Regions from separate parts of the Corynebacterium comes genome, predicted to be linked through region 4. Evidence: predicted binding sites of a transcription regulator. Region 4 holds the regulator's gene; each other region holds the start of a gene.
What was found. The regulator LexA, encoded in region 4, represses DNA repair genes until DNA is damaged. The targets are predictions, from matches to a motif close to CGAACANNTGTTCG.

Region 1 (7,942 bases), 490 kb from region 4:
GCATCGACATAACCCATCGTCCCGTTGAGGCCGGACTCCAGACCTCCCACCAGGCCCTCCGCCGCCTTCTGTGCGATGACATGGGCCGGTTCCTGCTGCAGGATCCCACCCACACGTGCGGCGGTCGCCGGCAGATCCAGATTCTCATCCTGCTCCGCCAACGCGGGCACGGGAAAAGTCGCCGGATAGACGGTGTCGTCCAGCCCCAGCACCTGGACGTCCGCCAGCAGGGATTCGCCGGTCTTCGCGTAGTGGCGGGATTCCGCGAAGTGCAGGAAGGCCCGGATGTTCCTCTCCTCATAGCCGTTGGACACCCACGGCGAGGCATCGCTGTAGGAGGTCGGCCGGAGGTCCTCGTTCTGTTCACTGCCGCGGGCGGCCAGGACCACGAGCGCCGGGCACTCCTGCTGCGGCGCTGCGGAAGCACCGGGCACAGGCGTGAGAGCGAGCGCCAGCACTGTGGCCGCCAGGGACGTACTCAGTCTCCTCATGCGTGCCGCCTTCATCCGTGGGGAAAGTAACAGATCCTCATGTCAAGGCAACATTATGTCGGTGCTGGTACGTGCGCCACCCTAATCAGGATTCCCGGCGGCCTTCACCCCCGGGCTACGGGCGGGTCTGGCCGGTGCCCTGCAGGATCCACTTGGTGGAGGTCAGCTCCGGCAGCGCCATGGGGCCGCGGGCGTGCAGCTTCTGGGTGGAGATGCCGATCTCCGCGCCCATGCCGTACTGCTCGCCGTCGGTGAAGGCGGTGGAGGCGTTGATCATCACGGCCGCGGCGTCGACCTGATCGGCGAACTTCTGGGCGGTGACGATGTTCTGCGTGGAGATCGCCTCGGTATGGCCGGTGGTCCAGCGGGCGATGTGCCCGATGGCGCCGTCGACACCATCGACGACCTTGGCGGCGATGTCCATGGACAGGTACTCCTCGCCCCAGTCGGTGTCGTCGGCCTGGAGGATGTCCTCGGCACCGAAGGCCGCCAGCTCATCGACGTCGCCGTGGACGGTGACGCCCGCCGTCTGCAGGGCATGGACGATGGCGAGCTTGTCGGCGGCGGACAGCGCGGCGTCGATAAGCACGGTCTCGGTGGCGTTGCACACCGAGCAACGGCGGGTCTTGCCGTTGAGCATCATGGCGATGCCCTGCTGGAGGTCGCCCTCGGCGTCGATGTAGAAGTGGCAGTTACCGGTGCCGGTCTCGATGGCGGGGACCGTCGCATTGGTCACCACCGTCTCGATCAGACGCGCACCGCCGCGCGGGATGACCACGTCAACCAGGCCACGTGCGGTGATGAGGTCCTGGACCGAGTCATGGGATTCACAGGGCAGCAGCTGCACGGACTCCCGCGGCAGGCCGAAGGACTCCACGACGTCCTGGAGGATCTCCACGAGCTTGGCGTTGGAGTGCTTCGCGGTGCGCGAACCCCGCAGCAGGGGCACATTGCCGGACTTCAACGCCAGGCCGAAAGCGTCGACGGTGACGTTGGGGCGGGCCTCGTAGACCATGCCCATCACGCCCAGGGGAACACGCACCTGACGCATCTGGATGCCGTTGGGCATGACACCGCCGGTGAGCACCTCCCCCACGGGATCCTTCAGGCTCGCGACCTGCCGGAGCCCGCCGGCGATGCCCTCGATGCGGCCGGTGTCCAGGCTGAGGCGGTCGATGAGCGACTCGCCCATCCCCTCCGCCCGGCCGGAGTCGATGTCCTGCTGATTGGCCCTCAGGATGTCCTCGGTGGCGGCGACCAGCGCGTCGGCGGCGGCGAGCAGGATCTCGTTCTTCCGGGAGGTCGGCAGCTGAGCCAGGATCGGGGCGACGGCTTTGGCTGCCCGGGCCTTGGTCAGAACTTCTTCACGTTCGATGGCACGGCTATCAGTCATGGCAACGAGGGTACCTGAGCGACCGGAACCGAACAGCGAGCCGGGACCATCCCCGGGCACTTCGCGACGGCAGACCCGGCCCCGCGGATCGAAGGGACGGAATGACGGCACCCCCTCTCCGGGAGAGCCACCACCGTGCCAGGCACCACCAACACATAGAAAACTAGTTCGAAAGATGGATGTGGTCTAGGCGGAGCGGCCATAAAGTAGAACACATGAACGAGGGGGTGTCATGACCAGACTGAACGTCGGGGAAGCGGTCGACCAGATCCAGGCCGGAATGAGTTCGCTCTCCGCACTCATGGCAGATCCCTCCCTCGTGTCCTTCGACGAAGTGGCGGGCGAGTTCGAGCGACTCGAACAGGCGCTGGTCGCCCGGGGGCGTGTCGACGCCGCCTTCGCCTGGCTGGCGGAGTCCGCCGACGCGGGACGGCTGGTGGGATCCACCCACGCCATTGACTACCTCACCGCGCAGCTGGGAATCTCCCGGCGAGAGGCCTGGTCCAGGCTGCGCACGGGCACCTCATTGTTCAGCCCACCACCCCCGCCCCCGCCCCCTGAGCCTGCGGAGACGGAAGAAGAGCGCCGGGCCCGGGAGCAGGAGGAGGCCGAGCGTGCGGAAAAGGCCCGGAAAGATCGGGAGGAGGCACTGCGTAAGTCGAAGGAGGCGTCCACCGAGATCCTGCGCATCATCGACCAGGAACTGGCTGATCTCTCCGACGCTGCCGACCCTGACCGCAGCCGGCTCTACAACCTCGCGCTGAGTGAAGCCAGGTACCGAAGGCCGGAGGACCTGCGCACCTGGCTCCGACGCCAGGTCACCCTGGCCAACCAGAAAGGCGCGACAGACCTGCTCGCCGCCTACCGCCGACGTTTCCTCACCATCGGTGAACCCGAGGCCGACGGCTCCTGCACCATCCGCGGCCGGCTCCCGGCCGCCATCGCCGCCGCGCTGAAAGCGGCTCTGGCCCCGGGGGAGCGTCCCGGCGCCAACCTCGACGACGAGGAGCTGGAGGACACCCGGACCCGGGGACAACGCCGCGTGGACCAGCTCATGACCATCCTGGGCACGCAACCTTCCTCCCTCGGCCACGGGATGGGTTCGGTCCTGCTGTCCGTCACCGCCGAGGACATCGACAACCTCTCCCCGACCTCAGAGTTCTCCACCAACACCGGTGACCGCCTCAATCTGATGGACATCCTGCGCCTGGGTGCCGCGAAGTTCGACGCCATGGTGCTCCACGACACCGAGGGCCAGCCCCTGGCCCTGGGTCGGGGCAGACGCACCGCGAGTTTCAGCCAGCGGCTGGCGTTGTTCGCAGCTCAAGGGGTGTGCGGCTGCCCGGACTGCACCACCGCCGCCGTCCACAACGATGCCCACCACATCACCGCCTGGGACCAGGGCGGACCCACCGACCTGATCAACCTGATGCTCGTGTGCCCACCGCACCACGCGGCCAACGATGATTCGCGCACCGGTGCCGGCGGCAGAGGATACCTCGACCGGTGCCCGGTCACCGGGAGAGTCGGCCGGAGGGCCGGACCCGGCCAACCCCTACGGTTCAATGAGACGCAGGCGGCCTCCGAATCAGGGGGAGCGCGGATCAGGGCACGGCAGAATCGACCATCCGCGGAAGACGAAGCAGCCTAGTACCCGGTCTCCAGATTCACCTCGTTGGGCATCCGCTCCCCCGCCTCGAAGGCGGCGGCATTCGCCACGACCAACCCACCCATGCGCTTCTGGATGATGCTGAACGTGTTGGCCGTGTGTGGGGTGATCACGCAGTTGGGCATGTCCCAGAGCGGGTGGCCGTCGGGAAGGGGCTCCGGCTCGGTGACATCCAGGGCCGCACCCGCGATCTGACCGGACTGCAGGGCCTCCACGAGGTCGTCGGTGTCCACCAGTGGGCCGCGGGCGACGTTGACCACCACGGCGGACGGCTTCATCTGCGCAAACACGTCCCGGTTGATCATGTGCCGGGTCTCGTCGGTGAGCGGGGCCAGGATGATGAAGACGTCCGCCGTGCCCCACACGTGGCCGGCGTCCGCCATGGCATGGGACTCGTCCGCCCCGGGGACGTCACGCCCGGAGCGTGTGACGGCGACGATGCGTACCCCGAAGACCGGGAGCATCTCGATCAGCTTCGCGGCGATCCGGCCGGCGCCGATGATCGCCACGGTCTTGCCGTCGAAGAGCCACTGCTTGTTCGCGTCGATCTCCCGGCGCACCGAGAAGGACTTCGCCAGCGTGACGGTCTTGTGCATGTGCATCTGGGCGAGGATGAGACCGATGGTCGATTCGGCGACCGTGTCGTCGTAGAGCCCCGAGGCGCACGCCCAGCGGACATCGCCGGGGCGGACGAGACCGGCGTCGTAGAGTGCGTCGACGCCCGCGAACGCCGCCTGCACGTAGCGGATGTTCGACGGGAGGGGGTCCGGGAACTTGTCCGGCCCTCCGTTGAAGACCAGGAAGTCCGCGTCGTTCACGTTCTCGACGTACTCGTGCCCGGCCGCCTCGATCTCGGCGATGGCGTCGGGCCACTGCTGGGGTTGGAAGGCGAACTTCACGGCGGGCTCCTCGAGGTCTCGGGGTGATTGGTGTCACCACGCTACCGGAAAGCCCGCGGTCAGTACCCGCGTTCCACGTCGACCTCGGTGGGCATCCGCTCCCCCGCCGCGAAGGCCGCCGCGTTCTCGATGATCTGCGGTGCGATCATGCGTTGCGCGATCCGGCCCGTCGCGGCGATGTGCGGGGTGATGGTGCAGTTCGGCAGCTGCCACAGCGGGTGACCGTCCGGCAGCGGCTCCGGGTCGGTGACGTCCATGGCCGCACCGGCGATCTCCCCGTTGCGCAGGGCGGCGACCAGATCGTCGGTGACGATCAGCTCACCCCGCCCCACATTGACCACGACCGCGGAGCTCTTCATCGCCTCGAACTTCGCCGCATCCACCAGTCCGGCGGTCTCCTCCGTCAGCGGCATGGCCAGCACAAAGGCGTCCGCGTCACGCCACACGTGGGTGGCCTCGGACACGGGGAAGGTCTCGTCGGCGCCCTCCACCCGGCGCCCCGAACGATTCACCGCGATCACCTTCACCCCGAAGGGACGGAGCATGGGTATCAGGGCGTCGGCGATGCCGCCGGCGCCGATGATCGCCACCGTGGTGGCGTCGAAAAGCCAGCCCTGGGCGGCGTCGATGGGGCCGCGTGCGCGGAAGGACCCTGCGAGGGAGGCCGCCTTGACGTGATGGAGCTGCGCGAGGAGCAGCGTGAGCGCGATCTCGGCGACCGGCCGGGCGTAGACACCGGCGGCGTTGGCCCAGCGGACCCCGCCCGGGCGCATGACGCCGGCGTCGATGAGCCGGTCAACGCCGGAGAACACGAACTGTACGAAGCCGATGTTGGCCGGCAGCGGGTCCGGTAGTCGGCCGCCGGCGTAGATGAGGAACTCGGCCTCGTTCAGGTCGGTGGTGAACTCATGTCCGGAGGCCTCGACCTCGGCTATGACCCGGTCCCAGACGCCGGGGTACATGGTGAACTTCAACTTCTGATGCGCTCCTAGATGCGTGAGGCGTAGTTGGACAGGTAGTCGGCGTGGACGACGGGTCTACGCTGCCCCTCGGGGAGATCTTCGGTGTGCTTGCCCAGCATGCCCACCAGCACGTCCGAGTCGTAGGCCACCTCACCGCGGCCCACGACCTGGCCGTCGGGGCCGATGATGTCGAGGATCTCTCCGGCCTGGAACTCACCCTCCACGGCGGTGATGCCCACCGCCAGGAGGGAGGTGCCGCCGGCGGTGACGGCGGTGACCGCGCCGGCGTCGAGACGCAGCGTGCCGCCGATGTCAGCGGCGTAGAGGGCCCAGAACTTCCAGGCGGAGAGACGGTTCTCCCGCGGGTGGAACACGGTGCCCACGCTGGCGTCGTCGAGCGCGGGGCCGATGTTGTCCGCCGAGGTCAGGAGGACGGGCACGCCACCACGCGAGGCGAGACGGGCGGCGGCGACCTTCGAGGCCATGCCACCGGTGCCCACGAGGCCGCCGTCACCGGCGACGACACCCTTGAGGTCATGTCCGGTGCGCACCTCCGAGACGAACCGGGCGTCGGGCTCGGCGGGGTTGCGGTCGTAGAGTCCGTCGACGTCGGAGAGCAGGACCAGGGCATCGGCACTGATGAGGTGGGAGACGATCGCGGAGAGGCGGTCGTTGTCGCCGAAGTGGAACTCGGAGGTGGCCACCGTGTCGTTTTCGTTGACGATGGGCACCACCCGCAGTTGTCGCAGACGGTCGATGGTGCGCTGGGCGTTGCGCGCCCGGTCACGCCGCCCCGCGTCCGAGGCGGTCAGCAGCACCTGGCCGATGGTGCGGTGGTAGCGGGCGAAGGACCTGCCCCACTGGTGGGCGAGGTGGACCTGGCCGACGGCGGCGGCGGCCTGCTTCGTCGCCAGATCCGTGGGCCGCTGCACCAGGCCGAGTGGGCCCATGCCGGCGGCGACCGCACCGGAGGAGACGACGATGATGTCCGAGTTGTACATGCGCGCCTGGAGGGCGTCGACGATGTGGTTGATCTTGTTGGGGTCGACCGTGAAGTCGTCGTTGGTCAACGACGAGGAGCCGATCTTGACCACGACCTTCTTCGCGTGCGCGATCCGCTCGCGCATCTCCGATTCATGACCGAAGGCCGGATTTCCCTCCGACTCGACGACCGGTGCAGGAAAATCCACTCCGACGGCGGCATCGTCATGGTTCTCGTACGGGGACAGGGGCAGTCCATGGGGGCGTGTCGTCATGTCTGCCCAGTCTACAGACACACCCCCGAACAGGGTCAGCCCTCCCAGCGCTCGCGGGCGGCGACCTCTCCCTCTCCGTAGTCGAGCTCGTCGATGAGTCCACGACGTGCCTGCGAGGCACGCTTGCGCTCCTCTGCGGACACGCGTTCGGTGGACTGCAGGCGAGCGTCCTGGCCACGGCCCGCGACAGTCGGGTCGATGCCGGAACCGGTCAACGGCTGCCAGTCGAAGGTCACGTCACCGATGGTCACGTGTGCCCCTTCGCGGGCGCCGGCCCTGAGCAGGGCACCCTCGACCCCGATCGCAGCGAGTCGGTCGGCGAGGTAGCCGACGGCTTCGTCGTTCTCGAAGTCGGTCTGGGTGATCCAGCGTTCCATCTTCTCGCCGGTGACGATGAAGCCGCCCTCGATCTCGGGGTCCACCTTGACCTGGAACTCGGGTGCACGGCGGCGTCGTGCATCGACGGCCTGCGGACGGATGATCGTGTGCTCGGTGTCCGGTGCCACCTTCGGGCGGCGGCGACGGTCCTTCTTGACGATCTCCAGGAGCTTGTACTTCAGCGGGTCCAGGCCCTTGTGGGTGACCGCTGAGATGATGAAGACCGGCCAGCCGAACTTCTCCTCCAGGTCCTCCTTGAGGAACTCCGCCAGTTCCTCCGCCTCCCGGACGTCGGCCTTGTTGAGCACGATGATGCGCGGACGATCCCGCAGATTGCCCAACCCGACGTCACTGGCGAGCTCGGACTGGTAAGCGGCGAGCTCCGCCTCCAGGGCCTCGATGTCGCTCATCGGGTCGCGGCCGGGGTCCATGGTGGCGGTGTCCACCACGTGCACGAGCACAGAGGTGCGCTCGATGTGGCGCAGGAAGTCCAGGCCCAGGCCCTTGCCCTCCGAGGCGCCGGGGATCAGCCCGGGCACATCAGCCATGGTGAAGGACTCGTGTCCGACGTTGACCACGCCCAGGTTCGGCGCGAGGGTGGTGAAGGGGTAGTCGGCGATCTTCGGCTTCGCGGCCGAGAGCACCGAGATCAGCGAGGACTTGCCCGCCGAGGGGAAACCCACCAGGCCGACGTCGGCCATGGTCTTCAGTTCCAGGATGATGTCGTGCTGCTCGCCGGGCTCACCGTTGAGGGCGAAGCCGGGGGCCTTGCGCCTGTTCGAAGCCAGTGCCGCGTTGCCCAGACCACCGAAACCGCCCTTGGCGGCGATGAAGCGGGTGCCGGGCACGGTGAGGTCGGCGAGGAACTGGCCCTTCTCCGACATCACGACCGTG
Region 2 (7,942 bases), 1.1 Mb from region 4:
CGGCGGCGCGACCATCCTGCCGGCCTACTTCGGCGAATTCGGCGGACAGTTCGTCCCCGAGTCGCTCATCCCGGCCCTCGACCAGCTCGAGCAAGCCTTCGTCGACGCACAGAACGACCCCTCCTTCCGTGAGGAGTTGGCCACCTACCTCCGCGATTACCTCGGCCGTCCGACTCCGCTCACCGAATGCTCCAACCTCCCGCTCCCGGGCCAGGGGAGAGGACACGCACGGATCTTCCTCAAGCGTGAAGACCTCGTCCACGGCGGCGCGCACAAGACCAACCAGGTCATCGGCCAGGCCCTGCTGGCCAAGCGCATGGGCAAGACCCGCATCATCGCCGAGACCGGCGCCGGCCAGCACGGTACCGCGACGGCACTGGCCTGCTCACTGCTCGACCTCGAGTGCGTCATCTACATGGGCGCCAAGGACGTCGAGCGTCAGCAACCCAACGTGTTCCGCATGAAGCTCATGGGCGCGAAAGTCATCCCCGTCGACGCCGGCTCCGGCACCCTGAAGGACGCCGTCAACGAGGCACTGCGTGACTGGACCGCCACCTTCCACGATTCCCACTACCTCCTCGGTACCGCCGCCGGGCCCCACCCCTTCCCGACGATCGTGCGTGAGTTTCACCGCGTCATCTCCGAGGAGGCCAAGGCTCAGATGCTCGAGCGCACCGGTGGTCTGCCGGACCTCGTAGTCGCGTGCGTCGGTGGCGGTTCCAACGCCATCGGCATGTTCGCCGACTTCATCGACGAAGAGAGCGTCGAACTCGTCGGGGCCGAACCTGGCGGGCTGGGCCTGGACTCCGGCAAGCACGGTGCCACGATCAACAATGGCCAGATCGGCATCCTTCACGGTGCCCGCAGTTACCTCATGCGCAACTCCGACGGTCAGGTGGAGGAGTCCTATTCCATCTCCGCCGGCCTGGACTACCCGGGCGTCGGTCCGCAGCACGCCTACCTCCACGACACCGGCCGGGCCACCTACGTCGGCATCACCGACGCCGAAGCCCTCGAGGCTTTCCAGCTCCTCTCCCTGTACGAGGGCATCATCCCCGCCCTGGAGTCCTCCCACGCCATGGCTTACGCGCTCAAGCGCGCGAAGCTGGCGGAGGACAAGGGCGAGAACATCACCATCCTCGTGTCCCTGTCGGGTCGCGGTGACAAGGACGTCGACCACGTCCGCCGCGCCCTTGAAGAGAACCCTTCGCTCGTCCTGGCCAAGGAGGCTCAGTAGTCATGACCCGCTACCACAAATTATTCTCCGCACTCGCCGAGAAGAACGAGGGCGCATTCGTCCCCTTCCTCATGCTCGGCGACCCCACGTCAGCCGACGCCCTGGAGATCGTCCGAACCGTCGTCGCCGCGGGTGCCGACGCCCTGGAGCTCGGCGTCCCCTTCTCCGATCCGGTCGCTGACGGCCCCACGATCCAGAAGTCCCACATCCGCGCCCTCGACGGTGGCGCAACGGTGAATGGCGCACTCGAACAGATCCGCACCATCCGCGCGGAATTCCCGGATCTGCCGATCGGCATGCTCATCTACGGCAACGTGCCCTTCACCCGCGGCATCGACACCTTCTACCGCGAATTCGCCGAGGCAGGGGCGGACTCCATCCTGCTTCCCGACGTCCCCGTGCGCGAAGGCGAGCCCTTCGCCGCCGCCGCCCGAGCCGCCGGCATCGACCCCATCTTCATCGCCCCGGCCCAGGCCGCCGAGAAGACCCTCGCAGGCGTTGCCGCCCACTCCACGGGCTACATCTATGCCGTTTCCCGTCACGGGGTGACCGGCACGGAACGCGAATCCGAGACTACGGGCCTCAAGGAGGTCGTCGAGAACGTCAAACGTTTCGGTGGCGCCCCTATCCTTCTGGGCTTCGGCATCTCCACACCGCAGCACGTTGCCGAGGCGATCGCGGCCGGCGCTGCAGGTGCGATCTCCGGATCCGCCATCACCAAGCTGATCGACAGGTACGTCGAAGGCGTGCACCCGAACCCGGGACGCATCACCGATATGCCTGCCCTGAAGTCTGAACTGACCGAGTTTGTTTCAGCGATGAAGGCTGCCACACAGCGCGGATAGCTTTCCCGGACCCGGCACCCGTCCACCTTGGTGGGCGGGTGCCTTTTCTGTTTACCCCTTGCACCTTCCGGACACATGTTCTAACGTTGGTATCGAACGTACAGCCTAAGGGGAGGGCGAGTCATGGGGGCTCCGGAGTCGGTCGTGGACCGGGTACTCAGGGAACTACTTCATCCGACCAACTTCTACTCGGTGTGCTCAACAACGGACCGGGTGGCGATTAACGGTGCACGGATTCGCCGCGCCGACCACGAGATGTGGCAGTCAGTTCTTCCCGATGAAATGGCGGATATCGAGCTTGTCCTGGCGTCGCTCCGTAGCTCCACGGGATACGGCGATCGTTACATCCAGAGCGCTCTGTTCGCCCACCACCGTTTGCGTGAACTACCGAGGCTCAAAGCCCTCCAGGAGCGCCTCTTCCATCTCGATCTACCCAGACTGAAGGCCATCGACGCAGTGCTCTGCAAGGTGGACGCAGACGTCACCGAACATCTGCGCATCATCGACGAGGAACTCACCACCTACCTCACGCCCACGCGGCCGAATCAGAACCTGCCCACCGCCGGGGCGATCCGCAGGAAGCTCAACGCCATCATCCTGACCCTGGACGACACCATCTCCGCCAATGACACGCCCGCCCCGGCAGGGGAGGGGTTCTCCGTCGGGATCGACGGCAGCCAGGGGTACGTCGACGTCGTCACGGACTCGGTGTCAGCCCTTGAGATCGACGAGCGGGTGCGCAAGCATGCAGCAGCCCGGGACATCAGCCTGACGGAAGCCTTCAAGGAGCTCATCCGCGGCGAGGGCAAGACAACGGTGGTACTCAACATGTACCGCGCCCACGATGTGGAAGATGCCCCTGGCTGGATTTCCGGAATCGGTTGGATCAGTCCGGAAGCGACCGACCTGCTGGCGGAGAAGGCCACCGAAATCCAGGACATGGATCACCTCTATGGCAAGGTGGCCAACTCCTATGCCACCCCGGAGGATATCCGGGCGGTGGTCATCGGACTGGACGGCGGATGCGGTTATCCCGACTGTCACTGCCACGGGTTCCGGGCACAGATGGACCACCGTGTCGACTTCGAGGAGGGTGGCCTCACCACTGCCGCCAACCTGGCGGCCATTTGCCAGCACCACCACAACATCAAGACGGATGGCCGGGTCCGCTACATCATCGACCCCCACACGCGGGAGAAATTCTGGCTGTTTGAGGACGGCCATTGGGCCTCCTCCGAACCCAGCGGTCCACTCTCACCCAAGGAACGACACTGGCTGCAGACCGTCAGCCAAAGAAGAGAGAAACGCCGAGATCGAATCCGTGTCGAATCACAGGCCAAAAGAAGCGCCGAATTCGTACCCCTGATCACCGAGGCTGATCAGGGCGACGATCCACCACCGTTCTGACTCTGACAGTGCATGCTGGGGGCATGAGAATTGTGCAGCTCTGTGAAGTCGCGGGTGCATCTCCGGGCACCATGAGGCGTGACCACCGCTCAGCCATCGGAAAAGGAGTGTCTGGCCCCATGGAACACCTCTTAGCGTGGTCCCTGTCGACCCCATTATGTGGCGATCCGAGCGTCATAGATGTTTCACGTGAAACGATCGGGGAGTGAAGGCCGTGAGCTCTGTCATCGAGGTCCGCGATCTGGTGAAGACCTTCGGAGATTTCAATGCCCTGGACGGCCTGAACCTGACGGTGAAACCTGGCACCATTCATGGATTCCTCGGACCCAACGGATCCGGCAAATCCACGGCCATCCGCATTCTGCTCGGCGTCCTCCATGCCAGCTCCGGCACCGCGACTGTCTTGGGGAAGGACCCGCGGCGCACGCCTTCCATCCTCAAGCGGGTGGGGTACATCCCCGGCGACATCGCCCTGTGGCCCAGCCTCACCGGAAGGGAAGTGTTCCGAACTCTGGAATCGCTGCGCGGCCCTAAAGTCAACAAGAAGCGGGAGGAGGAACTTATCCAGGCATTCAATCTCGATCCCGACAAGAAGTGCCGGGAGTACTCCACCGGAAACCGGCGCAAAGTCACCCTTGTCGCGGCACTCTCCATGGGGGCGGAAGTCCTCATTCTAGATGAACCCACTGCGGGCCTGGACCCGCTCATGGAGCGGGAGTTTGTCGAGCAGGTCAGACAGGAGCGTGACCGCGGAGCTGCCGTCCTACTATCCAGCCACATCTTGAGCGAAGTGGAGAAGCTCTGTGACTATATGACCATTATCCGTGACGGCAAAACCGTGGAGAGCGGCAGCCTGCTGGAGTTGAAACATCTCTCTGCCCACGAGATCACTGCAAAGGTTTCACGTGAAACACCGGCACTCAGAGCATTCCCCAACGTCTCCTTCCACGACGGTCGCCTCCGCGTCACAACAGCACGCGAGAATGTCCCCGATGTCCTGCGGGCCGTTCTCGACGCCGGGGGAGAGGACATTACCTCCACCCCGGCGAGCATCGAGGAGATGTTCCTCGCGCATTACGGAGAGGTCGAAAAGCCGGTGAAGCCATGATCCGCCTCAACCTTCGACTGCGTGCAACGTTTCTCATCATCTGGATGCTGGCACTGTGGACATTCCTCGCCGTTTTTCCGCCTGCATATGAGAGCTACTATCCGACACCCCGGGACCGCGCTTCCTTCCTTGCCGGCATGCAGCAGAACTCCGGGATGACAGCGATGTGGGGACCACTTGAGTCGCCTGCGTCACTGGGCCAGATTGTCATGTGGGAGGCGGGGTCGATGATGATCATTCTCGGCTCAGTGATGGCGGTCCTGCTGATGGTCGGTTTGCATCGCAAAGAGGAGAGCCACGGGCAGATGGAACTTCGACTCTCCACCGGAATCGGCCGAACGACCCCTGCTGCGGCCGCTCTGCTCACGACGTCCTTAGCCTCCTTTGTGGTGGGCATGGGAAGCACTTTCGTCCTGTTGCTTTCAGGGCTCTATGTCGATGAGCTACCAGCCGAAGGGGCGGTAACTTCTGGGGCCGTGATCGCCTTGACCATGATCGGCTCCGCTCTGTTCGCGCAGTTGTGTCTGCTCTGTGTGCGGAACCCGTCCTCAATAACGCGAGTCGGCCTGCTCACCGTTGCGGTCTCATTCATCACCAGAGCCGTCGCAGACTCACAGAATGCCGGTTGGCTCAACTGGTTGTCGCCGCTGGGATGGAAGACCGTGGTCCGCCCCTACGTCTCGGATGACTGGGGGGCCCTGTCGGTCCTTGTCGGCATATCAATCGCAGGGGCAGCTGCAGTGCTGATGGCTGAGCGCTACCGCGAGTACGGTCAGCCTCTGGTCAGGGTGCCAGAATTGGGTCGAGCTGGGGGTCGCCACATCCGTGGCCCCCTTCACCTCTACGTAGTGCTCAACCGGGGAACGGTGATCACCTGGATCCTTGTCATCACGGGGCTCGCAGCGTTCTTCATCGCACTCACCGGATCATTGAGCGCGTGGATGGAGGCGGAGGCGAATGTCGGCCAGGTGTTTAAGGAGATGTTCGGCACTGGCAACATGAAAACAGAGTTCATCGCCTATACAGCGAAGATCTGCGGCATTCTTGTGGCGACGATGGGAATTCAAACGATCGTCACCTACCGATCCGGTGAGCTGGACAGAACTGTAGATCTCCAACGATCAACCGGCATCCGGCGTTGGGTACCGCTCGGGATGGCAGGACTGGTTGCTTCGGTTGCTACCTTGAGCGGAACCGGGGCGATCCTCGTGGGTGGCTGGATCGGACTATGGAGTCAGGAATCCACGACTGCAACGGACCATGAAACTCTCATCTTCGCCGCCGGGTCGCAGCTCGCCCCCACGCTGATGCTCACCGCCATGGCCCTCGCTCTGGTTGGTTGCCTCCCGCACGCCACCCACTTCGCGTGGGCACCTGTTGTTGCCGCTGCGATGCTCACTTTGTTCGGCCCGGTCCTAGACGCCCCTCGCTGGCTCATCGATATTTCACCTTTTGAGTATGTGGTCACCGCAGAAGACGGGTCGTGGGGAGTGCACGTATGGATGAGCCTGGCGGCGTTCACGCTCATGGGACTCGGCCTGTGGGGTGCCCGTCAACGGGAAATTCAATGAGGGAAATTCCATGTCACAACGGCGCCCATGACAGACAAGTTCTAGTTGTACTGACCGGAGACGTTGGTCGAGTTTGTGTGACCCGTTGACGTAGCGAAGAACTCCGTGTGGAATGGGAAGTGCCCTGACCACCCCAGTCACACTGGAGCATCCATGGCCGACCGGTCGTCGCGACCACCCGCCAGCCCGTTGAAGACACTGAAGAAGGTGGCCAAGCGGATCGTGTCCCTGGGGCTGCGCAAGCGCCTGGGGCCCTTGCGGCGCTGTACACAGGTGTGGCGCGCGTGCCGTCTCAACCGGCTGTCCCGCGCTACGAACACCACCACCCGGTGACCTGATACCTGGGGATGTCACCAAGTTCGGCAGTATCCCCGACGGTGCAGGGTGGCGCTTTGTCGGATGCAAACAGGGCGTACAGCACCGGTCCTCGACCATGGGCCATTGCTTCGTCCACACCGTCATCGACGGTCGTTCGAGGGTGTGGTTCGCTGACCGTGGGATCACCGCGGCGGTTAAGATGCTCCAAGTTTGCGTCAGGCGCTTTCAGGAATTCTTCTTAGGCCGGCCCCGCTGTTCCCCGCCCTCTAACGGTCGGAATGCAGCCGAGTGTCGTGTGATTTCTGGTGTGGCTGACGCTCGGCAGCGATCGGCGGTAGGACACTCTCACGGTCGACGATGCGGTAGCTGGTTCCCTTGTGTGTGGAGATCACCAAGGGGTGCAGGATCGCGGTGAAGCGAAAGTGCATTGGGGTGGAGTGCGCACTGAGTTCGCCCATCCTTTATCATCACAGTGACGAAACTGGGTGGCACTCGCACCCCATCAGAAACAACCGAAATTCCGCCTTCAAAGCAAATTCTATAATTGAGTGCCAAAATGAATCAGATATTCAATCAAAGCATTTTTCAATCATGGCAAAGCATGATATTGGGCTACCTCAATTGTAGTTTTTTCAACGATTCCATAACCAGTAGTGAGCAGGCATAATGGGATCATGTCTGAATCTGATTCCTTGAAAGACACCGTCTGCAACCGTCGCATTTTTCTGCTGGGAACTGCCACCACGTTCGCGGGCGCATTCCTGGCTGCCTGCGGCAGCGAACCGGGTCTGGAGGTTGCCGCCACGGACGTGCCGGTGGGCAGCGCCGCGATCTTCAACGGATTCATCATCGCACAGCCCAGCGCAGGATCATACGTCGCCTACTCCCAGGAATGCCCGCATCAGCGGAACCCGATCACCGAGGTGGAGGGGGACACCGTCCGATGCACCGCACACAACTCGGTGTTCAACATCGCCGATGGTTCCGTGGTTTCCGGAGTCGCCCGTGATTCACTGACTCCGGCAACGGTGGAGCAGGAGGGAGAAAAGCTGAGGGTCAGAACCTAGCGCGCCAGTAGGAACCCGGGTAGGGGATCTTCTCCCGGTCGATTCCGAGCTCGTGTGCCGCGCGCAGCGGCCAGGCGGCGTCGCGGAGGGCGGCGCGGCCGATGAGGACGGCGTCGGCAAGCGAGTCGTCCAGGATTTGCTCGGCCTGCTCCGGATCGGTGATCATGCCGACGGCCGCGGTGGGGATGCCGGCGCGTCGGCGTATCTCAGCCGCGAAGCGGACCTGGTAGCCGGGGCCGACAGGAATCGTGGCTTTCGCGGCTCCGCCGGTGGTGACGTCGATGAGGTCGGCGCCTTCCTCTCTGAGCAGCCCCGCCAGTGAAATCGTCTGTTCCAGATCCCATGCTCCCTCGATCCAGTCCGTGGCGGAGAGGCGAACGATCATCGGC
Region 3 (7,942 bases), 440 kb from region 4:
CCAGCGGGGTATGGCGTTGGCTGTCATCGTGCTCGTCCTGTGCATCGTCATCGAGCTGATCTCGGGCGGCATCCGGGCGGCCATCATGAGCAGCTCCGGCGGCACCGTCGTCGGTGGAACCTGGGTGGACAGGCTCCTCAACCGGGGTCGGGACTCAGCTGGCGGCCCGGACCTGCGGCTCACGCCCCCGTGGACCACGGCCCGAATCCGCCGTTTCGGCGCGTTCCTCCTGATCGCGGTGCTCACGGTCGCCTCCCTCTACCGGGTCGACGTCACCTGGTCCACCCTGGGGCAGGGCATCCTCGACCTGCCCCAGACCGTCGGCCTGTTCCTGCCGCCCTCCACCGGAGGATCGTTCCCCCTGCTCCTGGAGCAGCTCCTGGTGACGGTCCAGATCGCCCTGGCCGCCACCGTGCTGGGCGCCGTTCTGGCGATCCCCATCGGTGTCCTGGCCGCCCGCAACGTGGTGGCCAACCCCTACGTCCACGGCTTCTTCCGGACGTTCATCGTGGTCATCCGCGGTATCCCCGAGCTGATCCTGGCCATCATCTTCGTGGTCATCACCGGCCTCGGCGGCGTCGCCGGAACCCTCGCACTTGCCGTCGGAGCGGTCGGACTGCTGTCCAAGCTCGTCGCCGATTCGCTGGAGGAGACGGACGTCGAGGTACAGACCGCCCTCCGTACCGCGGGCGCCTCGGAGGCACAGATCTTCTTCTCCGCCACCATGCGCCAGGCGGCCCCGGCGTTTGTCGCTCACACGATGTACCTGCTGGACACCAACATCCGTTCGGCGACGCTGCTCGGAGTCGTCGGCGCAGGCGGCATCGGCTTCCTCCTCCTCAACGCCTCGCGGATCAACCAGTTCGAGGTGGTCACCACCATCCTGCTGCTGATGATCGCCGTTGTGCTGCTGGTCGAGGGCGTCTCCATGTGGCTGCGCAAGACCGTCCGCTGATCAACCCCATCACACCCCCAAGGAGTACACCATGATTTCACTCGCCATCTTCGACATGGCCGGCACCACCATCAACGACCGGGATGAGGTCTACCGGGTCCTGCGTGAGGCCACCGAGCGCACCGGCGCCCGCTACACCGACGAGCAGTTCCAGGAGTGGATGGGAACCGAGAAGAAGTGGGCCATCCGCAACCTGCTCGAGCTCGGCGGTATTCAGGCCACCGAGGAGCTCGTGGAGGAGACCTGGGAGTGGTTCCGTGCGGAACTGCGCCGCACCTACACCGAGAACCCGCCCGTGCCGATCGACGGTGTCGAGGACATGCTGCGCGAACTGCGCGCCCGGGACATCCGGGTCGCCCTGACCACCGGGTTCAACCGGGAGACCGTCGACCTCATCCTCGGTTCGATGGGATGGTCCGTGGGCGATCTCCTCGACACCACCGCCGCCGGTGACGAGGTCGAGTCCGGACGGCCGGAGCCCTACCTCATCCGGAAGGTCATGGCCGAGCTGGACGTCACCGACCCGGATGAGGTGATCAGCCTCGGGGACACCCGGGCGGACGTCATCTCCGCGCAGCGGGCGGGAGTGCGCTCCGTCGGCGTCCTGACCGGGCACCTCACCGAGGAGGAGTTCGGCGAACTCGACGCGGATCACGTCCTGGCCTCCTCGGCGGAACTCCCCGGTCTGCTGGAGGAACTGAACTGATGACCCCGAGCACCACGGCCCGCGCCCAGTTGTGGGAGGGCGGCGGCTCCTTCCGCAGCATCGAGGTTGAGCTCCCGGATCCGGCCCCCGGAGAACTGCTGGTTGAGCTGCGTGCGGCCACCATCTGCGGTTCCGACCGGCACACGGTCTCCGGGCGGCGTCCCGGCGCATGCCCGTCGATCCTCGGGCACGAGGGCGTGGGCGAGGTCGTCGCCAGTCGTCGCCCCGGCGTGGACGTGGGCGAGCGGGTGGTGTTCGCGGTGACCGTGTCGTGCGGGCGGTGCCGACACTGCCGGCGCGGCCTGACCGCCAAATGCGAGAGCGTGCGAAAGGCCGGACATGAATCCTTCGAGGGGGACTGGCAGCTGTCCGGCACCTACGCCACCCACCTCCATGTTCTGGCGGGGCAGTCGGTCACCGTCGTTCCGGAGGGGATCCCCGATGCCGTGGCCTCCACGGCAGGCTGCGCCGTCGCGACAGTGATGGCCGTGCTGGAGCGTGCCGGAGATCTCCGGGACCGCACGGTCCTGGTCAACGGAATCGGCATGCTCGGAATGATCGCGGTCGCCGCCGCCCGGAGCAGGGGAGCGCGGCACATCATCGCCTGCGACCCCAACCCGGCGAATCTGAATCAGGTCGCCGGAATCGCGGATGAGCTGAGCGCACCGGGCGCATGCCTGACGGTCGACGTCGCCCTGGAGTTCTCGGGGGTCTCGGAAGGCGCGAGCGCCTGCCTCCGGTCGCTCGATACAGGTGGTACAGCCGTCTTCGCCGGCACGGTCGCCCCGGTGCCTGCGGTGGACCTGGATCCGGAATGGCTCGTGCGGGGTTGGCGCACGGTGACGGGCGTGCACAACTTTGAACCGCGTCACCTGGAGCAGGCCGTCGCCTTCCTCGCCGCGGAGTGGGAGCAGTTGCGTTGGAAGGAGATCCTCGGCGAGCCGATCACGCTGAGCGAGCTTCCCGCAGCCTTCCGGTCCTCCTCACCGGCGACGCGCATGGTCGTCACCCCATAGTCGGCTACGATGACCTCTCGTGATTGAGGTACTCACCGGATTCGGCGTGGTCGTGGTCGTCATCGCGGTGGGGTACGTCCTCGGCCGTACGGACGCCCTCGGCCCCGGGGCCCGCCGCGCCCTGGCCAACATGGTGTACCTGGTGGCCACGCCGGCGCTCCTGTTCGACATCCTCCTGGACACCGACCCCCGGGAGATATTCTCCGCGAACTTCCTGGTCATCGCGTTATCAGCCCTTGTCGCGGGCTTCCTGGGTTTCCTGCTGCTGCGCCTGCGCGGTTCGAACTCCCCGGACAGTCTCATCGGCATGTTGGCGTCCTCCTACGCCAACGCCGGCAACCTGGGTGTGCCGCTGGCCGTCTACATTCTCGACGACGCCGCCGCCGTCATCCCCGTCATCCTCTTCCAGGTCGCCTTCTACGCGCCCGTCACCCTGACCACGCTGGACATGCTTCACGCCTCGAAGCAGTCGAACCTGCTGCGCAACGTGCTCCTGGCCTTCCGTAACCCGATGCTGCTGGCCGCGATCGCCGGGCTGCTCATCGGGTTTCTGCGGGTCCCGGTGCCGGTGTTCGTCGGCCAGCCGGTCGCGCTGCTGGCCGGCGCCTCGGTGCCGCTGGCGCTGATGGTGTTCGGCATGTCCCTGGTCGGCTCGACAGTCTCACTCACCGGTGATGTGGCCCTGGTGGTGCTGCTGAAGAACGTGGTGCACCCGATCATCGCCGGGCTGCTGGCCTTCCATGTCTTCGGACTGAGCGGCCACGCGCTGTTCACACTGGTGGTGCTCGGGGCGCTGCCGACCGCGCAGAACGTACTCACCTATGCCCTGCGTTTCCGCACCAATGAGCGACTCGCCCGCGACACCGGAGTGGTGTCCACGCTGGTGTCCTTCCCGGTGCTTGTCGCGGTCACCGTGCTGCTCGGCCCCGGGTAACATCACCTCCATCATGGACACCATCAGACTGCGGTCCTCAGCCCGCCACCTGGCCACCAGCCGGGCCGTGGTCGTCGGCGTCGTGTTCCTCCTGGTGATGGCGCCGATCCTCGTCGGCCTGCTCATCTCCGCCACCACCCAGGACGCCCCGACCTGGTCGACGCTCTACCTCGTGGCGGCCACTGCCCCGGCCGCAGGGATGCTCATCGCGCTGATCATGCTGGTCATCGTGCTGTGGCGCCGTTCCCGGCCGCTCCTGCTCATCGACGACCACGTCACCATCCTGCCCACCGGCATCCGCTTCCCGCTCGACCAGCTCACACAACTCCAGCTCTACACCCTGCCCGGCCGCGGTACCTTCCTGGTCCTGCTGCCCGGGCACGTCACTCAGCGCTTCCCGGAAGACATGCGGGCCGTCGCCCCGTACACGGTTCGCTTCCCGGACGGCGGCGATCCCCAGCCGATCGAACTCGTCGACCTGATCCTGCGGAGAGCGCCCCGGGTGGGCGTCGACAAGCTCGGCACTGTGTAATCCTCCGGTTTCAGCGGTGGAAGCGAGGGGGTTCGATGCTTGTCGGCGCCGCCGCGACGCATGGCAAACATGTTCGGAAAAAGGGTTGACGGTGCCGCGCGGGGGCGATATGCTCGAACATATGAACGAGGGGGAGTCATGACGGTACAGCAACGCGTCGACCATGCGGTCACCCACATCACCACCGGCATGGCCACCCTCTCCGACGTCCTGGCCGACCCCTCCACCGTGGTCTTCGACGACGTTGCAGCCGGGATGAAGGACCTCGAGCAGGTCCTCGCCGCCAAGGCACGGATCGACGCCGCCTTCGCGTGGCTGGCCGATCACCACACCGCCGGCCGGCTCGTCGGCTCCACCAACGTGGTCGACTACCTCACCACCACCCTCGGGATCTCCCGGCGGGAGGCCCTGGCCCGCCTGCGGACCGGGGCAAGCCTCTACAGCCCACCGCCGCCACCCCCGGAACCCGAACCCGAGGACACCGAATCCGAGGAACAACGCCGCACCCGGGAGAAGGCCGAGGCGGAGCGCGCCGAACGGGAACGTCAACAACAGGAGGCCTCAAGGCGTAAAGCCGCCGACACGTCCGCCGAGATCCTGCGCATCATCGACCGGGAACTCACCGAGCTGGCCGATACCGCCGACCCGGGCCGTGCCACCCTCCACCATCAGGCACTCGAGGAATCCGCCCGCCGCACCCCGGAGGACCTGCGCGACTGGCTGCGCCGACAGGTCCACCTGGCCAACCGACACGCCACCCCCGACCCGCTCGCCGGCTACCGCCGCCGCAGCCTGCACATCGGGGAACCCGATGCGGACGGCAGCTGCACCATCCGCGGCCGGCTACCGGCCGCGGATGCCGCGATGCTCATCGCGGCCCTGGCCCCCGGGCTGCGCCCCGGCGCAGGCCTCGACGACCCCGACACCGCCGACACCCGCACCCGGGCGCAACGCCGCGTCGACCAGCTGGCGGTCATCCTCAACAGACACCTCGCGACCTCGCAGGCGGTCACCCGCTCCGGGGTCGGCTCGATCCTGCTGTCGGTCACCGCCGACGACCTGGAGAACATGTCGGCCTCGTCGACGTTTCCCACCAACACCGGCCACCGGCTGACCCCGGTGGATCTGCTGCGCCTGGGGGCCGCGAAGTTCGACGTCATGGTCCTGCACGACCATGATGGTCAACCCCTGGCCCTGGGACGCGGGCACCGGACAGCGAGTATGTTCCAGAAGATCGCCCTGTTCGCCGCCCAGGGGGTCTGCGGCTGCCCGGACTGCACCACCGCCGCGATCCACAACGACGCCCACCACCTCACACCCTGGACCAAGGGTGGGGTCACCGATCTGAACAACCTCACCCTGGTGTGCCCACCGCATCACGGGGACAACGATGATTCGCGTACCGGGGCCGGCAACAGGGGGTATCTCGACCGGTGCCCGGTCACCGGGAGGGTCGGCAGACGCGCGGGCCCGGGGCAGCCGTTGCGGTTCAACACCACCCAGGCGGCGGATGATGCCGCGGGGGCGCGGATCCGCCGACGCACACAACCACCCGACGACAACAAAGAAGCAGCATGATTCGGCCGCCGTTCCGGGGCGCTACGTCACTGCGCGATCACGTCTCAGGCCCCCGGTGCGCCCGCCGTGTGTTCGGGGTCCAGCTCCCATGCCTCGGCGAGGATGTCCATGCCGCGCATCGCCTCCGGCTCGGAGGTGGCCTGCAGGGAGATCATCAGCTCGTCGGCCTGGGCCGTCTCGGTGAACTCGGTCAGGTAGTCCCGGACCTGGTCACGGGTGCCCACGGCGGTGTAGCGCAGCATGTCGATGATCTGGCGCCCGTGGTGGGACTGGACGATCTCGTCGAGCTGGTCCTCGGTGAGGAACCTGCCGCGTCCGGCCATGGACCGGATGCGTTCGCGGTAGACACCCTCGAGCTGACGCACGGCGTCCTCCTGGGTGTCGGAGGCCGTGACGTTGACGGCGGCGATGACATAGGGCTCGGCAAGCTTCTCGGAAGGCTGGAAGTTCTCCCGGTAGGTCGCCACGGCCTGCTCCAGGTGGGTGGGCGCGAAGTGCGAGGCGAAGGAGTAGGGCAGACCAAGCTGGGCGGCCAGGCTCGCGCCGTACAGGGAGGAGCCCAGGATGTAGAGGGGGACGTTGGTGCCGACACCGGGGATGGCGTCCACACCCGGGATGCGGGAGCGGCCGGCCAGGTAGCCCTCGAGTTCCATGACGTCCTGCGGGAAATGGTCGGCGGCGTTGGCGTCGCGACGCAGCGCCCTGCCCAACGTGTTCATGTCTGTGCCGGGCGCACGGCCGAGACCCAGGTCGATGCGGTCGGGGTAGAGCTCCGCGAGCGTGCCGAACTGCTCCGCCACCACATAGGGGGAGTGGTTCGGCAGCATGACGCCACCGGAACCCAGTCGGATCTTCTCGGTTTTCGCGCCGATGTGGGCGATGAGCACCGCCGGGGCGGAGGAGGCGATGTGCTTCATGTTGTGGTGCTCGGAGTACCAGATGCGCGAGTACCCGAGCTCCTCAGCCCGCTGCGCCAGCGCCACGGAACGGGCCATGGACACCCGTGCGGTTTCGCCCGGGTAGATGTGGCAGAAATCGATGAGGGAGAGCGGGATCTTCGGGGCACTCAAGGTCAGGTCACCTTCCGGTTGGGGTCGTCTGTCACCACCACCCTACGGAAGATCTTACTATTGGCGTTCGAGGATACGGCGCACCGCCGCCAGCGGGATGTCCACCCAGTCGGGTCGGTTGTCGGACTCGTAGACGACTTCATAGAGGGCCTTGTCCAGCACGTACGCGTCCAACAGCGGGCCGGGCCCGACCCCGTAGCCCTCGAGGAAGGCGTCGGTGGCGGACTGGACCCAGGCCGCCGGGTCCTCGGGCCCCGCCCCGCCGGAGTGGGCGGGGAAGTGCGCGGCGTAGTCGAGGGACCGGATGATGCCGGCGACGTCGCGAAGCGGCGAGTCGGGGAGCCTGCGTTCGGCGAGGGGACGGGCGGGCTCGCCCTCGAAATCGATGAGCACGTAACTGTCCGGCGTGCGCAGCACCTGGCCCAGATGCAGATCACCGTGGATGCGCTGGACGTGGATGTCCTCGCCGGCCAACGCCGCGTACACGGCCCGGGCGTCATCGGCGAAGTCCGCCAGCACGGGGGCGCGTCCGACCAGATCATCGAGCTGCTGCGTGAGCCGGGCCCCCAGCTCGTCAGCGCCCACTCCCTCCGTCGGCAGCGCCCCCGCCAGCGCCTCATGGACGGCACGGGTCGCCTCGCCCAGCAGGGATGCCTCTGCGGCGAAGGAGGCGTCGAGGGTGGAGAAACCGAGCGCGAAGCGCCAGCCGTCGTCGGCCTCGGGGACGAAGTCCTGCACCATGGCCAGGGTGTGGTCGGTGCCGTCGATCTCCGCGGTCACCCAGCCGCGCACCGGGGCGACGTTCGGGCAGTCGGGAATCCGGGAGAGCAGCTCCACGTCCGGGTTCAGCCCGGCCTCCAGGTGGCGGAACACCTTGAGCATGCGGTCACCGACGATGAGCGAGGTGTTGGACTGCTCACCCTCGATGGCCTTCGCGACACCGGTGGGCAGGTTCTCGCCGTGTCGCCTGCCGACGCCCCCCTCCACCGCCTGGAGGTACAACTCCGGGGAGGTGGCGAGGACGTCGTGGCCGGCGGCGTCGACAAGCACCTGGTACAGCGAGTGCCTGCCGCCGTGGGCGACGCGGAGGATGAGGAGGCGGGCGGCGTCGGGAAGCGGAACCTCCCGGATGATCTCCACGTCATCGATGG
Region 4 (7,942 bases):
AACTGCTGCCCAGACGCCCCGATCTCAAGGTGATCATCACCTCCGCGACGATTGACCCGGAGCGTTTCGCCGAGCACTTCGCCGACGCCGACGGCAAGCCCGCGCCCATCATCGAGGTCTCCGGCCGCACCTTCCCGGTGGAGATCCGCTACCGGCCGATGGAGTTCGAACTCGACGGCAAGGTCATCGACCAGGACCCCCTCGACGCGCTCTGCGAGGCCTGCGAGGAGCTCATGCTCGAAGGCCCCGGCGACATCCTCTGCTTCTTCCCCGGCGAACGGGACATCCGCGACGCGATGGAGGCCATCGAGGGCCGCAAATGGAAGGGCGTGGAGGCCACTCCGTTGTTCGGTCGCCTGTCAAACCAGGAACAGCACCGGGTGTTCCAGCCGCACTCCGGCCGACGCATCGTGCTCTCGACCAACATCGCCGAGACCTCCCTGACGGTCCCGGGCATCCGCTACGTCGTGGATACGGGTACCGCGCGAATCTCGCGCTACTCCACACGCAACAAGGTCCAGCGGCTGCCCATCGAGCCGGTCTCGCAGGCCAGCGCCAACCAGCGCTCAGGCCGCTGCGGCCGTGTGGCCGACGGCATAGCCATCCGTCTCTACTCCGAGGACGACTTCAACTCCCGGCCCGAGTTCACCGACCCGGAGATCCTGCGCACCAACCTCGCCAGCGTCATCCTGCAGATGACGATGATGCGCCTCGGCGACATCGCCGAGTTCCCCTTCCTCCAGATGCCCGAGAACCGCGCCATCCACGACGGACTGCTGCTCCTGCACGAACTCGGCGCGCTCACCGACGAGGAGCGCGAGGGCCAGCCCGTGCTCACACAGACCGGTCGCGACATCGCCCGCATCCCCGTCGATCCCCGCATGGCCCGCATGCTCGTGGAGGCCAACCGCCTCGGCGAACTCGACGCCGCGATCGTCATCGTCGCCGCCATGACCATCCAGGACGTGCGCGAACGTCCCATGGAACAGCAGTCCCAGGCGGACCAGAAGCACGCCCGTTTCAAGGACGCCACCAGCGACTTCCTGAGTTTTCTCAAGCTGTGGGACTACATCAACCAGTCCCGCGACGATCTGACCGGCAACGCGTTCAGACGCCGCATGAAGGACGAGTACCTCCACTACATGCGCATCCGCGAGTGGTACGACCTGGTCCGTCAGCTGCGCGAGGTCACCCGTCAGCTCGGCTGGTCCTCGCGTGACGACGTCGCCGGCGACCGCAGCCCCGACGCCATCCACCAGGCCCTGCTCTCGGGACTCCTCTCCCACATCGGCGCCCGCGACGGCAACACCCGCGAATTCAAGGGCGCCCGCGGCACCCGTTTCATGATCTTTCCCGGCTCCTCCCTGGCCAAGAAGCCACCGGAGTTCCTCATGGCCGGCGAACTCGTGGAGACCTCCCGGCTGTGGGCACGCGACGTGGCGAAGATCGAACCCGCCTGGGTGGAGAAGCTAGCGGGCCCCCTGCTCAAGCACCAGCATTCCGAACCCAGCTGGTCCCGCAAGCGTGCCTCCGGCATCGCCCACCAGAAGTCCACCCTGTACGGCCTGACCATCATCGCCGACCGGGTGGTCGCCTACCACCATGTCGATCCCGAGGCCGCGCGGGACATGTTCATCCGGCATGCCCTCATCGAGGGCGACTGGACCACCCACCACACCTTCTTCCACTCCAACGTGGAGAAACTTGAGGCCGCCGCCGAAATCGAGGAGAAGGCCCGTCGTCGCGGTCTCATAGTCGACGAGGACACCCTCTTCGATTTCTACGACTCCCGCCTGCCCCAGACCATCACCACGGGCCGGCACTTCGACGCCTGGTGGAAGAAGGAACGCCAGACCAACCCGCACCTGCTCGACTTCGACCCTGACACGCTGCTGGGTGTCGACGCCGAGGAGATCACCGAGGCCGCCTTCCCCGACAAGTGGCGCAAGGGCAGCATCGACTACGACCTGGAGTACCGTTTCGAACCCGGTCACCCGCAGGACGGCGTGACCATCCTGGTCCCCATTCCTCTGCTGGCCGGCATGGACCGGGAAGGCTTCGACTGGCTCGTACCGGGGCTTCGCGAGGAACTGCTCACCGAGCTCATCCGAACCCTGCCGAAGGAGCTGCGCAAGACGGTCGTGCCCGCACCGGACTACGCCGCCCGGGCGCTGCCCCGACTGCGCCCCTACGCGGGGCCGCTGGTCGAGCAGTTCGCCGAGATCCTGCGTTCGCTCGGCGGGCGACAGATCACGGCCGAGGATTTCCGCCCCTCCGCCGTCCCCGCCCACCTGAAGATGACCTTCGGAGCCGTGGACAAACGGGGCAAGGTCATCGACGCCGACAAGGATCTCGGTGCACTCATCGAGCGCAACGCCGGCTCCATCAGAGCATCGGTGAGCAGGGTGTCGCGCACCAGTGAGTCCAAGGCGGTGTCGGAGTGGACGTCCGACACCCTGGGTACCGTCGCCGAAGAGGTGCAGACGGTCGTCGACGGCCACGAGATCACCGCCTACCCCGCGCTCGTGGCCACCCCGGGCGGCGTGGAGATCCGCGTGCACCCGACCAGGGCCGCAGCCGAGGCCTCCATGATGACCGCGACGCTGACGCTCCTGCTCCGCGAGATCTCCGTCAACGCCAACCAGATGACCAAGGGACTTCCCCTGCAGCAGCGGGTGGCGGTGGACAACTACCCGCACGGCGGCGCCGCAGGACTGATCGAGGATGCGCGGGTGGCCGCCATCCGGGACCTCATGATTGCGCACGGCGGTCCGGTACGTTCCCCGGAGGAGTTCGAGGAACTGAGGAAGAAGGTTTCCCCCGAGGTCTCAGGCACTGTCCGACGCACCGTGGTGGCGCTTGCTCCCGCGCTCATCGAATACCAGTCCGTCGCCGAAGAACTCGCGCGCTGGAGCGGCGAGGCCATCGACGACATGAAGGCACAGCTGGAGTTCCTGGTGCCCAGGAATGCCGTCACCCTGCACGGATCCGCCCAGCTTCGTCACCTCCCCCGCTACCTGCAGGCGATGCGAGTCCGTCTCGAGGAGATGGCACAGGACCCGGACAAAGACGTAGACCGTCAGGATGAGGTCGAGGAGGCCCAGTCCTACCTCAACCTCCGGCTCGCCAGGCTGCCGAAAGGTCGGGAGAAGACCCGCGAGGTCAAGGACATCCGCTGGATGATCGAGGAACTTCGGGTGAGCCTGTTCGCCCAGCGCCTGGGCACCGCGCGGCCGATCTCCCTGCGCCGTATCCAGAAGGCCGTGGACAAGCTCCGCTAGGCCCCGGGCCAGCCCTCGAGGGACTCGGCCGCCGCTTCTTCCTCCCGAGCCCGGCGGCGCATGAGCCGGATCTCCGACTCGAAGTCCTCGGCCGACTCGAAGGACTTGTACACGGACGCGAAGCGCAGGTAGGCGACCTCATCAAGAGCGCGTAGCGGTTCGAGGATGGCAAGTCCGATGTCGTTCGCATTCACCTGGGAGCCACCCTGAGAACGAACCCTCTCCTCCACTTCCTGCGCGAGACGCTTGAGCGCATCATCGGAGACATCGCGGCCCTGGCAGGCGCGGCGGACACCCAGGACAACCTTGTCGCGACTGAACGGCTCCGTGACGCCGTTGCGCTTGATCACCAGGAGAACGGCCTTCTCAATCGTGGTGAAACGTCCGTTGCATTTGGTGCACTCACGCCGGCGACGGATGGCGGCTCCGGCGTCGATAATGCGCGAGTCAATGACACGGGAGTGATCGTGATGGCAGAACGGGCAGTACACAGCGTGTCTCCAGTGCCTTTCTGGGAGGAAACCGGTGGACCGGATGGTGGCACCGATCCTACTCCCCGGGAAGATTTCCCCTAACGCGCCTCGTCGCTCGACTGCGTCTGGTTGCCCGCGGGATACACCGTAGATCCGGTTACGCCTTCATCCCCGGCACCCCGGAAGGAGGCACTGACCACCACCAGACCGAAAAGTGCGCCGAGCAGATACGTCAGGCCGGTCTCCCGCCAGCGGCTGGAATGTCCCTCACCTGCGTCCCGCGGCAGAGGATCGGCGCCAGGTAGGCCCTGTGTTCGATTTGCGGGCACCAGAGTTCGAACACCCCGGCCACAGGAAGGGGACCTGTGGAAGCTCGACGGCTCCCACACAGCGGCCGGGCGGACGGAGTCATGTACGGAAGTATGGACGCTGCCACCTGGGCATGGACGATGCAGGAAGGTGATCACGGCGAAGTCCTTTCGTTGTCTGCTGTGAGGATATCGAGACTGGTCAACACCCTCGAACAGTGCTACCGTTCAGGTGTTCTAACTAGCTGATGTGTTCGATTAAAGCACCCGTTCGAAATTTTGTCCACAGAACCCGCACATCAGTCGAACATCCGTACCAGATCGTGCTAAACATGTAACAGGTGAATGGCATGCGGACGACACGCCATTCGAACAACGACCACCGGAACGCCGCTGAGCCGCCCCGACGATTCGATACGGCACGCACCGCCACCACCCCAGGAACGAGAAGGACGATGACCCGCAAGAGCGCCCCCGCCAAACTGACCCCCTCCGGCAAGCCGGACCCCTCCACACTTTCCGATCGTCAGCGACGGATTCTTGAGGTCATCCGGGATGCCGTCGTGCTGCGGGGCTATCCGCCGAGCATCCGGGAGATCGGTGACGCAGCGGGACTGCAGTCCACCTCCTCGGTCGCGTACCAGCTGAATCAGCTGGAGAAGAAGGGTTTTCTCCGTCGCGACCCGAACAAGCCGCGTGCGGTGGACGTGCGTACCCTGACGTCGACCGACACCGCCAAGAAGCCTGGGCGGCGCGTCGTGGCCAAGACTTCGACGGCCCCGGAGGATGCCAGCGCCGCGAACTTCATTCCGGTGCTCGGCCGCATCGCCGCAGGTTCACCGATTCTCGCCGAGCAGGAGGTCGAGGACTACTATCCGCTGCCGGCCGACCTGGTGGGTGACGGTGAGCTGTTCATGCTGCAGATCGTGGGTGAGTCGATGAAGAACGCCGGCATTCTCGACGGCGACTGGGTCGTCATCCGTTCCCAGCCGGTCGCGGAGAAGGGCGAGTTCGTCGCCGCCCTGATCGACGGAGAGGCGACTGCGAAGGAGTTCCACAAGGATTCCACCGGGGTCTGGCTGCTGCCGCACAACGAGGATTTCTCCCCGATCCCCGGCGACAAGGCGGAAATCATGGGGAAGATCGTCTCCGTGTTCCGGAAGCTCTAGAGACGTTCGCCCCGCCCAGTCAGACAATTGACGGCACAGAATTCCACATCAACCCACGGGAACGGGCCCGGTTTGATGACAGGCCCGGCCGACCGCCTTTCGCTTGATGTCCTCCGGTTCGCACCTATTTGTACTGGCTAATCCCCATTCTCTTCCCTGCGGCCTTTTATTTTGGAACAATGGCGGAAACAGACATCCATTTTTGTCCGATTCCGTCCGTGAGGCGACAGAGGAGAACCCATGTACGCAGAGGAGCGTCGCAGACAGATCGCCTCCCTCACCGCTGTTGAGGGTCGGGTCAACGTCACCGAGCTGGCGAACCGGTTTGATGTCACAGCGGAGACCATTCGTCGGGATCTCGCCGTGCTCGACAGGGAGGGCGTGGTGCACCGGGTTCACGGTGGCGCCGTGGCCAGCCAGACTTTTCAGACGGCAGAGTTCTCCCTCGACGCGCGTTTCCGTTCCGCCCCCACCGCCAAATCAGCCATCGCGCGGGCGGCACTGCGCTATCTTCCGGAGCCCCGCGGCGGGCTCTTCCTGGACTCGGGTTCCACCATCGGCACGCTGGCGGAGCTCATCGCCGAGCAGCCGAACGCCGAACAGTGGTCCATCGTGACCAACAGCCTGCCGATCTCCCTGAACCTGGCCAACAAGGGGCTCCGGGAGGTTCAGCTTCTCGGAGGTTCGGTGCGCGCCATCACGCAGGCGGTCGTGGGTGACACCGCCCTTCGCACCCTGGCGCTCATGCGGGCGGACGTCGCGTTCATCGGCACCAACGCACTCACCCTCGATCACGGGCTTTCCACGGCGGACTCCCAGGAGGCTGCGATCAAATCCGCCATGGTGACCAACGCCCACAAGGTGGTTGTCCTCTGCGACTCCACCAAGCTGGGCACCGACTACCTGGTCAGTTTCGCCGGCATCGACGACATTGACGTGGTTATCACCGATTCCGCGGCCCCCGAGTCCTTCCTGTCGGCACTGCGGGAGCGCGAGATCGAGGTTGTGATCGCGGGCGACTGACCCCGCGTCTCTCCGGGAGCAGGTCAGCCCAGGAGCATCTGACGGGCGACTTCGCGTGCGGCGGCAGCCCCGGAGGTGTCGAGAACAGCCTCGGCGACTTCCCGGCAGGTGGCCAGATCCACGGAGGACAGCTGGGCACCGACCCCGGCCAGGGCGGTCGATGCCGCAGACAGCGAGGTCACGCCCAGACCTGTGAGCACGCACGCGAGCAGCGGATCAGCGGCGGCCTCGCCGCAGACACCGACGGGGGTTCCCGTATCCTCCCCGACCCGACAGGTTTCCTTCACCAGTCGCAACACCGCCGGTTGCCAAGGATCCGTCAGGTACGCCAGCTGGGGGGACAGACGATCGGCGGCCATCGTGTACTGGGTGAGGTCATTGGTACCGATGGAGACGAAGTCCAGGTGCGGCATGAGTTTGTCGGACATCAACGCGGCCGCAGGGACCTCGATCATCGCGCCCGGGGTCAGGCCCCGGTCGCGGCAGAGTCCGGCAAACCATCCGGCCTCCGATTCAGTGGCCACCATGGGGGCCATGACCCAGGTGGGGGCATTCTCCCCCCGCCCCTCGGCGGCCAGCGCGATGGCGTCGAGCTGGCGGGTGAGCAGCCCCTCGTTGCCCAGGGCGATGCGCAGGCCACGCACTCCGAGTGCGGGGTTCTCCTCCTGCGCCATGTTCGCGAAGGCGATGGGCTTGTCGGATCCTGCGTCGAGGGTGCGGATGACAACCTTGGACGCGGGAAAGGCGTCGAACACCTTGCGGTAGACCGCCGCCTGCTCCTCCACCGTGGGTTCCGTGGACGTGGAGAGGAAGCTCATCTCGGTCCGGTACAGGCCGATGCCCTCGGCCTGGGTACCGGCTGCGATGCGGGCGGCGTTGCCGTCTGCGACGTTGGCCAGCAACTGCACGCGGTGGCCGTCCGTGGTCCGGGCGGGGCCCCGCCACTGGGCGATGACCGCCGCTCGCTCGCGGAATTCGAGGACGGTGGCGCGGGCGGACGCCTCTTCGGCGTTGCGGGTGACGGTGCCCAGGGCGCCGTCGACAAGCACGAACTCACCTGCAGGTATCTGGCGCAGCCCTTCGCCCGTGGCCACGATGCAGGGCAGGTTGAGCTGACGGGCGATGATCGCGGTATGGCTCGTGGGTCCGCCGAGTTCGGTGACCAGCGCGATGATGTGGGCGGGGTCCAGGGTGGCCGTGTCCGCGGGTGAGAGATCGTCGGCGAAGAGAACGCCTTCACCCTCGACATCGGGCAGGCCGGGCTCCGGTTCCCCACGCAGCTCGGCGATGACGCGGTCGCGGATGTCCTTGAGGTCGGTGGTCCGCTCGGCCATGACACCCCCCGCGGCCTCGAACATGCCGACGAACTTCTGGGTGGCGGCAACGGTGGCGTACTCGGCCGGGTGCCCGGCGGAGATGTTCTTCTTCACCGTGCGGCGCCAGCCCCGGTCCCTGACCATGCCGACGGTGGCGGTGAGCACGTCGGCGGCGACGCCCTCGACGGTTGCGGCCCGGTCCGCCAGACGCTCCGCGACGGTGTCTGCCGCGGCACTGAAGCGTTCAAACTCAGGTTCCCGGGCGTCCTCGGTGAGTGTTGCGCCGGCCTCGGGCAGGGCCGGGCGCGGCCGGACCCACACCACCGGGGCGTAGGCGACACCGGCGACGACACCGGTACCTTTTATGGCTGT

Region 1: CETAM_RS10055 (HNH endonuclease signature motif containing protein) is a predicted target of LexA. The motif match lies at 2,093-2,106, and genes of this name have one in related genera.
Region 2: CETAM_RS13080 (HNH endonuclease signature motif containing protein) is a predicted target of LexA. The motif match lies at 2,151-2,164, and genes of this name have one in related genera.
Region 3: CETAM_RS09815 (HNH endonuclease signature motif containing protein) is a predicted target of LexA. The motif match lies at 4,258-4,271, and genes of this name have one in related genera.

Annotation. Positions count from the first base shown of each region.
Region 1 covers NZ_CP046453.1:2,093,492-2,101,433, forward strand. Annotated here, with positions in the region: gene CETAM_RS10045 (hypothetical protein) at 1-491, opposite strand, end outside; gene CETAM_RS10050 (glutamate-5-semialdehyde dehydrogenase) at 607-1,884, opposite strand; gene CETAM_RS10055 (HNH endonuclease signature motif containing protein) at 2,117-3,535, shown strand; gene CETAM_RS10060 (D-isomer specific 2-hydroxyacid dehydrogenase family protein) at 3,532-4,452, opposite strand; gene CETAM_RS10065 (D-isomer specific 2-hydroxyacid dehydrogenase family protein) at 4,512-5,426, opposite strand; gene proB (glutamate 5-kinase) at 5,441-6,670, opposite strand; gene obgE (GTPase ObgE) at 6,706-7,942, opposite strand, start outside.
Region 2 covers NZ_CP046453.1:2,754,898-2,762,839, forward strand. Annotated here, with positions in the region: gene trpB (tryptophan synthase subunit beta) at 1-1,237, shown strand, start outside; gene trpA (tryptophan synthase subunit alpha) at 1,240-2,082, shown strand; gene CETAM_RS13080 (HNH endonuclease signature motif containing protein) at 2,206-3,489, shown strand; gene CETAM_RS13085 (ABC transporter ATP-binding protein) at 3,704-4,597, shown strand; gene CETAM_RS13090 (hypothetical protein) at 4,594-6,168, shown strand; partial or broken gene CETAM_RS13875 (IS481 family transposase) at 6,313-6,661, shown strand; gene CETAM_RS13095 (Rieske (2Fe-2S) protein) at 7,161-7,553, shown strand; gene CETAM_RS13100 (NADH:flavin oxidoreductase/NADH oxidase) at 7,543-7,942, opposite strand, start outside.
Region 3 covers NZ_CP046453.1:2,044,983-2,052,924, reverse strand. Annotated here, with positions in the region: gene phnE (phosphonate ABC transporter, permease protein PhnE) at 1-955, shown strand, start outside; gene CETAM_RS09835 (phosphonatase-like hydrolase) at 987-1,661, shown strand; gene CETAM_RS09830 (zinc-binding dehydrogenase) at 1,661-2,677, shown strand; gene CETAM_RS09825 (AEC family transporter) at 2,697-3,611, shown strand; gene CETAM_RS09820 (hypothetical protein) at 3,625-4,143, shown strand; gene CETAM_RS09815 (HNH endonuclease signature motif containing protein) at 4,282-5,721, shown strand; gene CETAM_RS09810 (LLM class flavin-dependent oxidoreductase) at 5,766-6,791, opposite strand; gene CETAM_RS09805 (maltokinase N-terminal cap-like domain-containing protein) at 6,849-7,942, opposite strand, start outside.
Region 4 covers NZ_CP046453.1:1,606,655-1,614,596, forward strand. Annotated here, with positions in the region: gene hrpA (ATP-dependent RNA helicase HrpA) at 1-3,281, shown strand, start outside; gene nrdR (transcriptional regulator NrdR) at 3,278-3,772, opposite strand; gene lexA (transcriptional repressor LexA) at 4,518-5,231, shown strand; gene CETAM_RS07765 (DeoR/GlpR family DNA-binding transcription regulator) at 5,472-6,254, shown strand; gene ptsP (phosphoenolpyruvate--protein phosphotransferase) at 6,278-7,942, opposite strand, start outside.